One region of the Pseudomonas sp. NPDC096950 genome, then DNA from elsewhere that is predicted to be linked to it. Evidence: predicted binding sites of a transcription regulator. Region 1 holds the regulator's gene; the other holds the start of a gene.
The links. Region 1 encodes FliA, which starts transcription of late flagellar genes. Its sites were predicted from a motif close to CTAAAGTTTNNNNNNNNNNNGCCGNTAA; they were not measured.
Positions count from the first base shown of each region.

Region 2: a site for FliA is predicted at 3,900-3,927, ahead of ACIQY3_RS23400 (methyl-accepting chemotaxis protein). Genes of this name have one in related genera too.

Region 1 covers NZ_JBIWEL010000002.1:492,251-499,947, forward strand. Annotated here, with positions in the region: gene flhA (flagellar biosynthesis protein FlhA) at 77-2,206, shown strand; gene flhF (flagellar biosynthesis protein FlhF) at 2,218-3,552, shown strand; gene fleN (flagellar synthesis regulator FleN) at 3,669-4,499, shown strand; gene fliA (RNA polymerase sigma factor FliA) at 4,496-5,236, shown strand; gene ACIQY3_RS06705 (chemotaxis response regulator CheY) at 5,405-5,776, shown strand; gene ACIQY3_RS06710 (protein phosphatase CheZ) at 5,799-6,587, shown strand; gene ACIQY3_RS06715 (chemotaxis protein CheA) at 6,641-7,697, shown strand, end outside.
Region 2 covers NZ_JBIWEL010000017.1:80,359-88,055, reverse strand. Annotated here, with positions in the region: partial or broken gene ACIQY3_RS23410 (ATP-binding protein) at 1-345, shown strand, start outside; gene ACIQY3_RS23405 (aldose 1-epimerase family protein) at 350-1,564, opposite strand; gene ACIQY3_RS23400 (methyl-accepting chemotaxis protein) at 1,815-3,791, opposite strand; gene ACIQY3_RS23395 (LysR substrate-binding domain-containing protein) at 3,966-4,886, opposite strand; gene ACIQY3_RS23390 (NorM family multidrug efflux MATE transporter) at 5,045-6,442, shown strand; gene ACIQY3_RS23385 (putative bifunctional diguanylate cyclase/phosphodiesterase) at 6,571-7,697, opposite strand, start outside.

The DNA.
Region 1 (7,697 bases):
GGAAGGCTTCTTGCAGTAGCCGCTCTGCGCCTGCTTCAGGCGTCAAAAGTTTGCTTTAAAGGAACGGGGAAAACCGGTGGATCGCTCTCAGTTAATCAACAGTGCTCGCACAAACGTCGCCGACTTGAGTCGGGGCAATCTGGGTGTGCCGCTGTTGCTGCTGGTCATGCTGGCCATGATGATGTTGCCGGTGCCGCCGTTCCTGCTGGACGTGTTCTTCACGTTCAACATCGCCTTGTCCATCGTCGTGCTGCTGGTCTGCGTCTACGCCTTGCGGCCGTTGGATTTCGCCGTGTTCCCGACCATTCTGCTGGTGGCGACGCTGATGCGCCTGGCGCTCAACGTGGCGTCCACGCGGGTGGTAATGCTCCACGGGCAGGAAGGCCACGCCGCCGCCGGTAAGGTGATCCAGGCCTTCGGTGAGGTGGTGATCGGCGGTAACTACGTGGTCGGTATCGTGGTCTTCGCGATTTTGATGATCATCAACTTTGTCGTGGTGACCAAGGGTGCCGGGCGGATTTCCGAGGTGAGCGCGCGTTTCACCCTCGATGCGATGCCCGGCAAACAGATGGCCATCGACGCCGACTTGAACGCCGGCCTGATCGATCAGAACCAGGCCAAATTGCGCCGCATGGAAGTCGCCCAGGAAGCCGAGTTCTACGGTTCCATGGACGGTGCCAGTAAATTCGTGCGCGGTGACGCCATCGCCGGCCTGTTGATTCTGTTCATCAACCTGATCGGCGGCATGGCGGTCGGTATCTTCCAGCACGGCATGACCTTCGGCGATGCCGGTCGGGTTTACGCGTTGCTGACCATCGGTGACGGTTTGGTGGCGCAATTGCCATCACTGTTGTTATCTACAGCAGCGGCGATCATGGTGACCCGTGCTTCCGGCTCGGAAGACATGGGCAAGCAGATCGGTCGCCAGATGTTCGCCTCGCCCAAAGCGTTGGCGGTGGCGGCAGGTTTGATGGCGGTGATGGGCCTGGTGCCCGGCATGCCGCACTTCTCCTTTCTCAGCATGGCGGCCCTGGCGGCCGGCGGTGCGTACCTGTTCTGGAAGAAGCAGAGCGTGGTCAAGGTCCAGGCCCTGCAGGAGGTCAAGCGTCAACAAGAGCTGCTGCCATCCCCGGCCCGCGCCCAGGAAACCAAGGAACTTGGCTGGGATGACGTGACCCCGATCGACATGATCGGCCTGGAAGTGGGCTATCGCCTGATCCCGCTGGTGGACCGCAACCAGGGTGGTCAGTTGCTGGCGCGGATCAAGGGCGTGCGCAAGAAGCTGTCCCAGGACCTGGGCTTCTTGATGCCGACTGTGCACATTCGTGACAACCTCGACCTGGCGCCGAGCGCTTATCGCCTGACCCTGATGGGCGTGATCCTGGCCGAGGCCGAGATTTACCCGGATCGCGAGCTGGCGATCAACCCCGGGCAGGTCTACGGCACGCTGAACGGCATTACCGCCAAAGATCCGGCTTTTGGCCTGGAGGCGGTCTGGATCGAAATCAGCCAGCGCGCCCAGGCGCAGTCCCTCGGCTACACCGTGGTGGATGCCAGTACGGTGGTGGCGACCCACTTGAACCAGATTCTGTACAAGCACTCCAGTGAGCTGATTGGCCACGAAGAAGTGCAGCAACTCATGCAATTGCTGGCCAAAAGCTCGCCGAAACTGGCTGAAGAGCTGGTACCGGGGGTTGTGTCGCTGTCGCAATTGCTCAAGGTCTTGCAGGCGTTGCTCGCCGAACAAGTGCCGGTGCGCGACATTCGCAGCATCGCCGAGGCCATCGCCAACAACGCCAGCAAGAGTCAAGATACTGCCGCGCTGGTGGCCGCAGTGCGCGTCGGCGTAAGCCGCGCAATCGTCCAAAGCATTGTAGGGACTGAGTCGGAGCTGCCAGTTATCACCTTGGAGCCAAGGTTGGAACAAATATTGCTCAATAGTCTTCAGAAGGCAGGACAAGGCTCGGAAGAGGGCGTTCTGCTGGAGCCAAGCATGGCAGAGAAGCTGCAACGCTCGTTGATCGATGCGGCACAGCGTCAAGAGATGCAAGGTCAACCGGTGATTCTGCTGGTAGCCGGTCCGGTTCGCGCGATGCTGTCGCGCTTCGGCAGGCTGGCAGTCCCGGGTTTGCACGTGTTGGCGTATCAGGAAATCCCTGACAACAAGCAAGTGACCATCGTTGCGACAGTAGGGCCCAACGGCTGAGGTAGTGGTTTATGCAAGTTAAGCGTTTTTTCGCCGCCGATATGCGTCAGGCCATGAAACTGGTTCGTGATGAGCTGGGCGCTGACGCGGCCATTATTGGCAACCGCCGGATCGCCGGCGGTGTGGAGCTGACGGCTGCCCTGGATTACAAACTGTCGGCGCTGGCCCCGCGCGTTCCGAACATGGAACTCGAGGATGAGCTGCGCAAGACCCAGTCGCGCATCGTCACCGCCCAGGCCGAACTGAGCCTGCGCGGCGAAGGCGAAACCAGCGGCGACAAGACCACCAATCGCCAGTTGTTCGCCGGCCTGCCGTTGACCGCCGCCGAGCCACTGATCGAACCGACGTATTCCGAACCTCGTCGTGCAGCGCCGGCCCCTGCGCCAGCCGCCGGCGGTGTTGACCCGCGGGCTTTCGACTCGATGCGTTTCGAGCTCAACAGCCTGCGCGAACTGATGGAAGTGCAACTCGGCTCCCTGGCCTGGAATCAGCTGCAAGGCAGCCGTCCGGCCCAGGCCAACCTGTGGCGTCGCCTGCAACGCATCGGCTTGTCCGGCCCGTTGTCCCGCGACCTGCTGGCGCTGATTACCGATATTGAAGAACCTCGCCAGGCCTGGCGCATGTTGCTGGCGCACCTGGCGCGGATGATCGCCACACCGGAAGTCGAGCCACTGGAAGAGGGCGGCGTGATTGCCATGGTCGGCCCTGCCGGCATGGGCAAGACCACCACCCTGGCCAAGCTCGCCGCCCGTTACGTGCTCAAGTACGGCGCGCAAAGCATTGCGCTGGTGAGCATGGACAGCTACCGCATCGGCGCCCAGGAACAACTCAAGACGTTGGGCCGCATTCTTAATGTGTCGGTGACCCACGTCGATCCGGGCCAGTCTCTGGTTCAGGCGTTGGATCCGTTGCTGCGCAAACGCGTGATTCTGATCGATACCGCCGGCCTGCAAGCCAGCGATCCGGCACTGCGCATGCAGCTCGAAAGCCTGGCCGGTCGCGGGATTCGTTCAAAAAATTATCTGGTCCTGGCAACCACCAGCCAGAAACAGGTTCTAACCGCTGCTTATCACAGCTACAAGCGGTGTGGGCTGGCTGGCTGCATCCTGACTAAACTGGATGAAACGGCGAGCCTGGGCGAGGTGTTGAGCCTGGCCATCAGTCATGAATTGCCGGTGGCTTACCTCACCGATGGCCCACGGATTCCAGATGATTTGCATCTGCCGCGGCGTCACCAGTTGGTCAGTCGCGCGGTCAGCGTGCAAATGCAGGAAGAACCCAGCGAAGAAGCCATGGCTGACATGTTCGCTGATATTTACCACAGCCCGACCAAGCAGGTTGGCTGAGGTACTAATGAACAGTTTTTGTACCTACATCGATGGTCTGCCATGCATTGTTCAGTTAATGAACGCGCAGCCAGTAATGTGGCCTCCGTCTATGCAAGACAAGGTAAAGAAATAACATGGGCAGCATGCATCCCGTACAGGTGATCGCGGTGACCGGCGGCAAAGGTGGCGTCGGGAAGACTAACGTGTCAGTGAACTTGTCCCTGGCTCTAGCAGAGCTTGGCCGGCGCGTCATGCTGCTGGACGCCGATCTGGGTCTGGCGAACGTCGACGTTCTGCTGGGACTGACGCCCAAACGGACCCTGGCCGACGTGATCGAAGGCCGCTGCGAGCTGCGCGACGTTCTGTTGCAGGGCCCGGGCGGTATCCGCATCGTGCCGGCCGCGTCCGGCACCCAGAGCATGGTTCATCTGAGCCCGGCCCAACACGCCGGCCTGATCCAGGCTTTCAGCGATATCGGCGACAACCTCGACGTATTGGTGATCGACACTGCTGCGGGTATTGGTGACTCGGTAGTCAGTTTTGTCCGCGCTGCCCAGGAAGTGTTGCTGGTGGTGTGTGACGAGCCGACCTCGATTACCGACGCCTACGCCCTGATCAAGTTGCTGAACCGCGATTACGGCATGAACCGCTTCCGCGTCCTGGCCAACATGGCCCAGAGCCCGCAAGAAGGTCGCAACCTGTTCGCCAAGTTGACCAAGGTCACGGACCGCTTCCTCGACGTCGCCCTACAATACGTTGGTGCCGTGCCTTACGACGAAAGCGTGCGCAAGGCCGTGCAGAAGCAACGTGCTGTCTACGAAGCCTTCCCGCGCTCCAAGTGCGCCCTGGCTTTCAAGGCGATTGCCCAGAAGGTCGACACCTGGCCGCTGCCGGCCAACCCGCGCGGGCATCTGGAATTTTTCGTTGAGCGTCTCGTGCAACAGACCGCAGGACCCGTCCTATGACAGCCAGTGGCTACAACCTCTACAAGAAATCGGCCCGTGATGCGCAATACGAGCTGATCGAGCGTTATGCGCCACTGGTTAAACGCATTGCTTACCACTTGCTGGCGCGTTTGCCGGCCAGTGTCCAGGTGGAAGACCTGATCCAGGCCGGGATGATTGGCCTGCTTGAAGTGTCGACCAAATATGACGCCAGCAAAGGCGCGAGTTTCGAAACGTACGCGGGCATTCGAATCCGTGGCGCGATGCTCGATGAAGTACGCAAGGGGGACTGGGCTCCACGTTCGGTCCACCGCAATACCCGTATGGTCAGCGACGCAATTCGCTCGATTGAAGCTAAAACCGGCCGTGACGCTAAAGATCACGAAGTTGCGGCCGAACTCCAATTGAGTCTCGACGATTATTACGGGATTTTGAACGATACCTTGGGCAGCCGCCTGTTCAGTTTCGACGACCTGTTGCAGGACGGCGAACACGAAGGGCTGCACGAGGATGGCGCCAGTGCTCATCTGGAGCCGTCACGCGATCTGGAAGATGAACGTTTCCAGGCTGCATTGGCGGACGCGATTGCCAATTTGCCGGAGCGTGAGCGACTGGTGTTGGCGCTGTACTACGACGAAGAGCTGAACCTCAAGGAAATCGGTGAGGTCCTGGGTGTCAGCGAATCCCGTGTCAGCCAGTTACACAGCCAGTGCGCGGCCCGCTTGCGGGGGCGTTTGGGGGAGTGGCGAGCGCGCTGAAGGCAGTGTGGGGACACTGCGAACGAGGCTGGTGTGGTGTTGAACTGCAGCGGTCTCGATCTGTTGTGCTCCAGACAGTCATTTGAGTGCTTTGCCGGATTGATTGAAATGGCGCGTCCAGGTGCTGGACGCGTTTAAGACTGCTTGGAGGTCGAATTGGACAAGAACATGAAAATCCTCATCGTTGATGACTTCTCAACGATGCGGCGGATCATTAAAAACCTGTTGCGTGACCTTGGGTTCACCAACACGGTCGAGGCTGACGATGGCACCACTGCCATTCCGGTTCTCAACAGCGGCAGCATCGACTTTCTGGTAACAGACTGGAACATGCCTGGCATGACGGGCATCGACCTGCTGCGCCACGTGCGCGCCGATGAAAAACTCAAGCACTTGCCAGTGCTGATGGTGACCGCTGAAGCCAAGCGCGAACAGATCATCGAAGCGGCCCAGGCCGGTGTTAACGGCTATGTGGTCAAACCCTTCACGGCCCAGGCGTTGAAAGAAAAAATCGAAAAGATTTTCGAACGCATCGGTTGAGCAACTGCGCCACGGGGGAGCTATGGAGCATAACGAATCTTCACAGGGCGATTTTGAATCGACCCTGAAAAAACATGCGGTCGAACTGGTCGAAAGCCTCGAAAAAGGCAGGTTCGGCGACGCTGTGCAACTGATCCATGAGCTCAACCAGACCCGTGACCGCGGCCTGTACCAGGAAGTGGGCAAGCTCACTCGCGAGCTGCATAGCGCGATCGTCAATTTCCAGATTGACCCGAACATGCCGCAAGCCGAGGAAGTCTCGCAGATCACGGATGCCACCGAGCGTCTGGGGTATGTGGTCAAGCTGACCGAGGCCGCTGCCAACCGCACCATGGACCTGGTGGAAAACGCCACGCCGCTGGTCAATGGCCTGAGCCAGGAAGCCCAGGCGTTGAGCACCGACTGGGGACGCTTCATGCGTCGCGAAGTCGGGGCTGAAGAGTTCCGTGAGCTGGCCCGGCGAGTCGACGGTTTCCTGACACGCAGTAGCGAAGACAATCGCACGGTGTCGAGCAACCTCAACGACATTCTGCTGGCCCAGGATTACCAGGACCTCACCGGTCAAGTGATCAAGCGCGTGACCCAATTGGTCACCGAAGTTGAAAGCAACCTGCTCAAGCTCGTGCTCATGGCCAGCCAGGTAGACCGCTTTGCGGGTATCGAACATGACCGTGAAGCGATGCTGGCTGAAAAAGATCCGCAAAAACATCTCTCTCAGGGTGAAGGTCCGCAGATTCATGCCGATAAAAGAGAAGACGTTGTGTCCGGTCAGGACGATGTGGACGATTTGTTATCCAGCCTAGGATTTTAGAGTTTTAGGATTTTAGGTTTTTTAGGTTTTTAGACCTTGGGAGCACCCCCTTAATGAGCTTCGGCGCCGATGAAGAGATCCTTCAGGATTTCCTGGTTGAGGCCGGCGAGATTCTAGAGCAACTGTCCGAACAGCTGGTCGAGCTGGAAAGCCGACCGGATGATGCGGACTTGCTCAATGCAATTTTTCGCGGTTTTCACACTGTAAAAGGGGGCGCCGGCTTCCTCCAGCTCAATGAGCTGGTGGAGTGCTGTCACATCGCCGAGAACGTGTTCGACATCCTGCGCAAGGGTGAACGACGCGTCGACTCGGAACTGATGGACGTGGTACTCGAAGCGCTGGATGCGGTGAACGGCATGTTCACCGAAGTCCGCGAACGCAGCCCGATCACGGCTGCCACTCCAGAATTGCTTGCGGCACTGGCCCGTCTGGCCGAGCCGCAAACCGCCGACGAAGCAGCCCCGGTTGCCGAAGCGGTGGAAGAACCGGCCGCGGAAAGCGAGTCGGGGGACATTACCGATAACGAATTCGAACAACTGCTGGACTCGCTGAACGCCGTCAAGGCTCAGGCCGAAGCTCCAGCCGCTGCGCCAGCCCCGAGCAGCAATGCCGCGGCCAGCGACGAAATCACCGACGCCGAGTTCGAGTCGTTGCTCGATCAGCTGCACGGCAAAGGCCAGTTCGCGGTCGATGCGGTGGCAGCGCCTGCTGCACCGGCGGCCCCGAAAGCGGCCGGCGACAGCTCGGACATCACCGACGACGAATTCGAAGCCCTGCTGGATCAACTGCACGGCAAGGGCAACTTCGCCGTGGACGCGCTGGAATCGGCCATTGCTTCGGCACCGGTCCCGGCTGCGCCTACCGCTAAAGCGGCTGGCGGTGATCTGATCTCCGATCACGAGTTCGAATCGCTGCTCGACGAATTGCACGGCAAAGGCAAGTTCACCGAAGTTGGCACCGGCACTGTGGTTACAGCGCCTGCCGCCAAGGCACCTGCTGCTGCGCCGAAACCGGTGGCCAAAGCGCCCGAGCCTAAAGCGGAAGCGCCGAAACCGGCCGCCGCGGCTGCACCGGCACCTGCTCGCGCCGCGCCTTCTGCGCCGCCAGCGG
Region 2 (7,697 bases), on a different contig from region 1:
CACCTGACCGTCGCACGAGAAGCCACGGCACTGAATCCTTCGCCCAAACCCGGCGACGACACCGCCACCGCTGCCGCGCTGGTCGCCGACGCAAGGGAGCGGCAACACAAACGCCAAGGCTGCGCCAATGCCTTCCTCGATCTGCCGGGCCTGCGTCGCCACTGCAAGTTATCCACAACCGATGAAAGTTGGCTGGAATCCGCTTGTGAACGACTGACGTTGTCACTGCGAGCTGCCCACAGATTGCTCAAGGTTGCGCGCACGTTGGCGGACCTTGAGCAAGTCGACTGCATTACCCGCGATCACCTCGCCGAAGCGCTGCAATATCGGCCGACTGCCAACTGATGGCTTACTCCTTGGTCAAATCCACCAACGGCGCCTGCCTGACCTCAGTCGCCCGCCCGCCCTGAATCTCATTCACCCGCGCCAACGCTTTATCCACAGCCCCTTTATCCGCCAACAGGCTGTAGTGAATCTGGAACTGTTTCTGTTCCTTCACCCCAATCGTCGGCACCAAACCAAGTGGCCGTTGATACCGACGGTTGTAGGAAAAACTCGTGCCCGGCTCCAGCCCGGTGACATAACCCTGACCTTGGGTATCGGTGTTTTTCCACAACGAGAACACTGGCAACTGCTGGGTGTTGAAGCCAACCGAAACCCCGAGGCTGCCCGCCTTGTTGTGCAGCACGGTCAATGTGTCGCCCTTGGCGTCGCCATACGGCACGACGTCGTAGACGGTCTCGTCGTAATCCTTGGTCGGCGCGCGGTAGGTTTGCCAGTCCGGCAGGTCGCCCTTGGCCTTGTCGTTGAACGGTGAAACCTGTTTCACCGGCGCGGCAAAACGGGCGCCCTGTTCCAGGAATGGGGTGCTGAAGTTGCTGTGGTACAGCGCCTGGTATTCCTTCGGATAGTCGCCGTTGTTGGTCAAGGTGTCGTTGAGGGCGAACGCGACGCTGCCGGGTTCGGTGACCAGTTCGGTCTGTACCGAGAAGTCGACTTTCTTGAATGCCTGCTCTTTCAATTCGCCGCGAAGGCTGATGGCGTACGGTGGCTTTTCGTCGATGTGCAGGGTGACTTTGCTGGCCGGGATGTTGGCGGCGCGGCCGTGGAGGGTCAGCAGTTCGCCGTTGTCTATGCCGGGGTGGCCGACCCATTCGTAGCCGCAGCGGGCGACGAGTTCGTTGAAGCCTTCCAGCCAGCCGAGACCGCCGCGACCGTTGAGCTCGATGAAGGACGGATTGACCACGTCCTTGACCGGCGAATCCCAGCCCATGCGCACATTGCCTACAGACGCCTGTAGGACGTTCATCCCGCGAGTCGGCACCACCGAGAGTTTGAGCGTGCCGTTATCGATGTCGACGATGCTGACGCCCTCCTGCCGACCGCCATGCAAGGTGCGCAGGGTCACGGAGAAGGGTTTGTCGGTTTTCACGCCCAGTTGTTGGCTGGTGATTTGCCAGTTCTGGGCGGCTTTATCGGTGTCGAGCAGGACGTAATCCCAGGCCATGGCGTGGGAGGCAGCGGACAGTGCGCTGAGGGCAACGATGAGTCTGAGCGGGGTCATGGGAGAAGCCTTTCTTGGAGTTGTGCCATTTTTATAGTCTTGCTGAAACGATTCATCAAGCTTAAAAAACACTACGCCGAAGGCAAATTGATGGTGATGCTGGTTTGAGCGGTTAAAACCTGGGAATTGAGTCGATGCCTTCGCGAGCAAGCCCGCTCCCACATTGGATCTTCAGTGTTCACAAATTCTGCGTTCACCGTAGATCCAATGTGGGAGCGGGCTTGCTCGCGAAAGCTATGTCAGAGGCGCCTCAACGAAACCGGTCAACCTCATGCCGCAAGTCCGCCGCCAGTGATTCCAGCTCTTTGGCGGTGATGGCCAGATTGGAAACAACCTCACGCTGCTCGCTGTTTGCCAGCGCAATACTCTGCAAGTTGCTGCTGAGCAACGTCGCCGTGCTGCTCTGCTCCTGAGTCGCGGTGGTGATCGCCGCAAATTGCTGGCCCGCCGAACGACTCTGCTCATCAATCCGCGCCAGTGCCGACGCGACGTTGGCATTTCGCGACAAGCCTTCCTGCATCAGCACATTGCCCTGCTCCATGGTGCTGATCGCGTTGCCGGTTTCCTGCTGGATGCTCTGAATCATCCCGGAGATTTCATCCGTCGCTTCACGGGTGCGCGAAGCCAGGTTGCGCACCTCATCGGCCACCACCGCAAAACCCCGGCCTTGCTCGCCGGCACGGGCGGCTTCGATGGCGGCGTTGAGGGCCAGCAGGTTGGTCTGATCGGCAATCGCGGTAATCACCCCTACAATGCCGCCGATTTCCTGGGAACGCTGGCCGAGGGTGTTGATCACGGTCGCGGTGCTGTTCAATGCGCCGGCGATTTGCTCCAGTGAGGAAGACGCTTCCTGCATCGATGTACGACCGATCTGAGTTTGCTGTGCGTTTTCCTGCGCCATGCGCTGGGTGTTACTCATGTTGTCAGCGATGTTCAGGGAGGTCGCGCTGAATTCTTCCACAGCGCCAGCCATGCTGGTGATTTCGCCGGACTGCTGCTCCATCCCTTCATAAGCACCACCGGACAAACCGGACAAGGCCTGGGCACGGCTGTTGACCTCTACCGAAGCCTTGCGGATGTGCTCGACCATGGTCGACAGCGCCTGGCTCATCTGGTTGAAAGCCCGGGCCAACTGACCGATTTCGTCGTTGCTCGACACGTTCAAGCGCACGCTCAAATCACCGGCGCCCAAGGCTTCGGCCTGACGCACCAGATCCCCCAGCGGCGCCAGTTTGCTGCGCAGCAACCAGACCGCCGAACCCACCGCGATCAACATCGCCAACAGGCTGCCGATGGCCAGTTGAATACCGACGCTCCAGGTCACCGCACTGATTTCGGCTTGCGGCATGCTCGCCACCACCGACCACGGCCCGCCTTCGAAAGGCACGGCGAGGCTGTAGAAATCTTCCGAGGTGTCGCTCCAGAACTCGCCTTTACCCGGCGTCTTCGCCAGTGCAGTAATGGTCGGGGCAGCCTTATCCAGCGCTTGCACGCCAGCGATCGGCACCAGCCACTTGCCCTGTTCGTCCAGCAGCGCCAAAGAGCCGGTCTTGCCGATGCGGAAGCGTTTCAAGTTCTCGAACTGCGCATTCTGCGCGTCGGTGTAATCGAATCCTACGAACAGCACGGCAATCACCTTACCGCTGCTGTCACGCACGGGGGTGTACTGAGTCATGTAGGAGCGTTCAAACAACAACGCACGACCGACGTAGCTCTGCCCCGCGATCAACCGTGCATAGGCCGGGTGAGCGTGATCCAGCAAAGTGCCGATAGCCCGGCTGCCGTCCTGTTTGCTCAGGGATGTACTGACCCGAACGAAGTCTTCGCCGCTGCGCACGAACAACGTGGCCACGCCGGCGGTCATTTGCTTGAACTCGTCGACTTCCTTGAAGTTGTTGTTCAACACTTCGCTGCCCAGATGCAGGCCCGGGGTCTGCACGCCCGCCACCGTTACTGGCTCGTCCGGATGCACGCTGATGCCGGCGCTGAAGCGCTTTTCGAACAGACCGCTCAGGCGCTGGGTGCTTTCCCGCAGCGTGCCGTGGAACGTACTGAGCTGATCCGCCAGCAACCGCGCCTCGCTGGCCAGATGCTCTTCGCGGGTGGCGAGGTTGGCGGTGTCCAGCGAGCGCAGGGCAAACACGGTGCTGCCGCTGATGACAATCGCCAGAATCACGGCAAGCGCAAGACCAAGCTGTGAGGCGATCCGGGCACGGGGTTGAGACATGACAGCTCCTGGCCGAGCGACCGGATCCTCCTTGATCCGGCTCGACGCTCAGCAAAATTTCGAATAGTGGGACTAACGTGAAACCTGCACGAAGGTTCCACCTGCAGATTTTCGGCGGCAAAACTCAATACTTGAGTTATTAACACGGTTATAGCGCATAGCCACTATATCGTTTCAGCTCAGACGTTCAACGTCCGGCAACTCCATGGCCCGGACTTCCCCTTGCAGGAAATCGCTGAGCCGGCGCATGCGCTCGCCCCCGGGGCGGGTTTTCGGCCAGACCAGGTAATATTTCTCACCGCTGGCGACGGCGGTCGGCCACGGCAAACTCAGACGACCCTGCGCCACGTCTTCCGCTACCATCAACAAATCCCCCATCGACACACCATAACCTCGGGCCGCCGCGATCATGCCCAGCTCCAGCGTGTCGAACACCTGCCCGCCCTTGAGCGACACCTGATCAGACAACCCCATGCGTTCCAGCCAACTGCGCCAGTCGCGACGATCCGGTGCCGGGTGCAGCAATTCGGTGCTGGCCAGCCGCGCAACGTCCCAAGGCTGGTCGTCCAGCAGATTGGGAGCGCCCACCGGAATCAACTCTTCGGGAAAAAGCAAAGTCGTCTCCCAGTCCGGTGGGAAATTTCCGTTGCTGAGGATCACGGCGCAATCGAACGGTTCGTGGTTGAAGTCCACGGTGTCGATGTCCATCCAGGCGCTGGTCAGTTGCACCTCGTTGCCCGGTTGCAAGTGCCGAAAGCGGCTGAGCCGCGCCAGCAACCAACGCATGGTCAGGGTCGACGGGGCTTTCATGCGCAGGATGTCGTCTTCGGCGCGCAAGGTGTTGCAGGCACGTTCCAGGGCGGTGAAGCCTTCACGAATGCCGGGCAGGATCAGCCGCGCCGATTCGGTCAATTGCAGGTTGCGTCCGCTGCGGTGAAACAGCCGACAGGCGAAATGCTCTTCGAGCGTACGAATATGCCGACTGACCGCACTCTGTGTAATCGACAGCTCTTCCGCCGCACGGGTAAACGAACTGTGCCGCGCCGCCGCTTCGAATGCGCGCAGGGCATACAACGGAGGAAGCCGACGAGACATGGAGAAAGCTCTTATAGCGGGATGAGGCCAACTTATCAGAAAGTCCGCTGGATGAGCTTTAATCATGCCACCCATCCTTTTTATCCCTTTGTGCAAACCCCGCCAAGCGCCGAGAATCGAGCCTTTCCAGTTCGCTGTAACAGAGGAGCGTGATGACCATGCAGCATCCAGCACGTACCGAACTCTGGGCCATTCTGCGGCTGGCGGGGCCGTTGATTGCCTCGCAGTTGGCGCACATGTTGATGGTCCTCACCGACACCTTGATGATGGCGCGCCTGAGCCCCGAGGCGCTGGCCGGCGGCGGCCTGGGCGCGGCGACTTACTCGTTCGTGTCGATTTTCTGCATCGGCGTGATTGCGGCAGTCGGCACTTTGGTGGCGATCCGTCAGGGCGCGGGCGACATCGTCGGCGCGGCGCGGCTGACGCAAGCCGGATTGTGGCTGGCCTGGCTGATGGCGCTGGTGGCGGGATTGCTGCTGTGGAACCTCAAACCGGTGCTGCTGATGTTTGGCCAGACCGAAACCAACGTCCACTCAGCCGGGCTGTTTCTGACGTTCCTGCCGTTCGCCCTGCCCGGCTACCTGAGTTTCATGGCCCTGCGCGGTTTCACCAGCGCGATCGGCCGGGCGACGCCGGTGATGGTGATCAGCCTGGGCGGCACCGTGGCCAACTTCGCCCTCAACTACGCGTTCATCACTGGGATGTTCGGTTTGCCGAAAATGGGTCTGGTGGGGATCGGTCTAGTGACCGCGATCGTCGCCAACCTGATGGCCGTGGCGCTGGCGCTGCACATTCGTCGGCATCCGGCGTATGACGCGTATCCACTGCGCCAGGGCCTGTCGCGGCCGAATCGCCAGTACCTGAAAGAACTGTGGCGCCTGGGCCTGCCGATTGGCGGCACTTATGCGGTGGAAGTCGGGTTGTTCGCGTTCGCCGCGCTGTGCATGGGCACCATGGGCAGCACGCAATTGGCGGCGCATCAGATTGCCCTGCAGATTGTTTCGGTGGCGTTCATGGTGCCGGCGGGACTTTCGTATGCGATCACCATGCGCATCGGCCAGCACTACGGCGCCGGACAGTTGCTCGATGCACGGCTGGCCGGCCGGGTCGGGATCGCGTTTGGCGGCGCCTCGATGCTCGCCTTCGCCATGGTCTTCTGGTTGCTGCCGAATCAGTTGATCGGCTTGTTCCTGGACCATAACGACCCGGCGTTTCGTCCGGTCATCGACCTGGCCGTGAGCCTGTTGGCGGTGGCCGCGTGGTTCGAGCTGTTCGACGGCACGCAAACCATCGCCATGGGCTGCATTCGCGGGCTCAAGGATGCCAAGACCACGTTTCTGGTCGGGCTCGGTTGCTATTGGCTGATCGGCGCGCCGGCTGCGTGGATGATGGCCTTCAACTTGAATTGGGGGCCGACGGGCGTCTGGTGGGGGTTGGCGCTGGGGCTGGCGTGCGCGGCGGTGAGTCTGACGCTGGCGTTTGAGTGGAAGATGAAGCGGATGATTCGGCGGGAGCCGGCGTCGCCGCAGCATTTTCAGGTCGCCCAGCCTGACTGAGATCCCTCTGTGGAAATGAGATCCCCTGTGGGAGCGGGCTTGCTCGCGAAGGCGGAGTGTCAGTCGACAGTGATGTTGCCTGACACGGCCTCTTCGCGAGCAAGCCCGCTCCCACATTGGGTTCTGGGTTAGCTCACGACTTCCATCGCGGGCTGTTGGCTCGAGCCGAAGGTCAGGTATTCCACCAGCTCAGGCAACGGCAACGGCTTGCTGATCAAATACCCCTGCACCTGATCACAGCCAAACCCGCGCAACAAATCCAGCTGCTCCGGGGTTTCCACGCCTTCGGCCACCACTTCCAGGTTGAGGTTGTGCGCCAGGTTGATCATGGCGTGCACCAGTTTGCGGTTCTCTTCGCGCTCTTCCATGCCGCCGACGAAGCTCTTGTCGACCTTGAGCAAGGTAATCGGCAGGCTGTTGAGGTGCACGAACGACGAGAATCCAGTGCCGAAGTCATCCAGCGAGAAGCGCACGCCCAGGCGTCCGAGGGCATCCATGGTCTGCTTGACCAGATCACTGCGGCGCATCACGGCGGTTTCGGTCAGTTCGAATTCCAGCCATTGCGCTTCGACACCACGTTCGGCAATCAAACGACTAAGCGTCGAAAGCAACTGGCTGTCCTGAAACTGCCGGAACGACAGGTTGATCGCCATGTGCAGCGCCGGCAAACCCCGTTCGCGCAACGCCTGCATGTCGCGCAGGGCCCGGGAAATCACCCAGTAACCCAACGGCACGATCAACCCACTTTGCTCGGCCAGCGGCACGAACTCGCTCGGCGGCAGCAAGCCACGTTCGGCGTGACGCCAGCGCACCAGCGCTTCAAGGCCGACGATCTTGCCGTCTTCAAGGTTCAGGCGCGGCTGGTAATGCAGTTCCAGCTCATCGCGACGCAAGGCCCGGCGCAGCTCACTTTCCAGGTCGGCCACGCTGCGGGCATTACGGTTGATGCGTTCGTTGAAGATGTGAAAAGTGCAGCCCTGGGTGCTTTTGGCCTGCTGCATCGCAATGTGCGCGTGCCACATCAACGGGTCGGCGCCAGCCTGGGCCCGCGCATGGGCAATCCCAAGGCTGGAGCCGATCAACAGGCTTTCGCCGTCGACCCAGTAGGGCTCGGACAAGGCTTCGGTAATGCGTTCAGCCATCCATTCGGCGCGTTGTGGCGCGCGGCGGGTGTCGATCAGCAGGGCGAATTCATCACTGCCGAGGCGCGCCAGTTGATCGCCAGCCTCGAGCTGGCTTTTCAGCCGCGCGACCA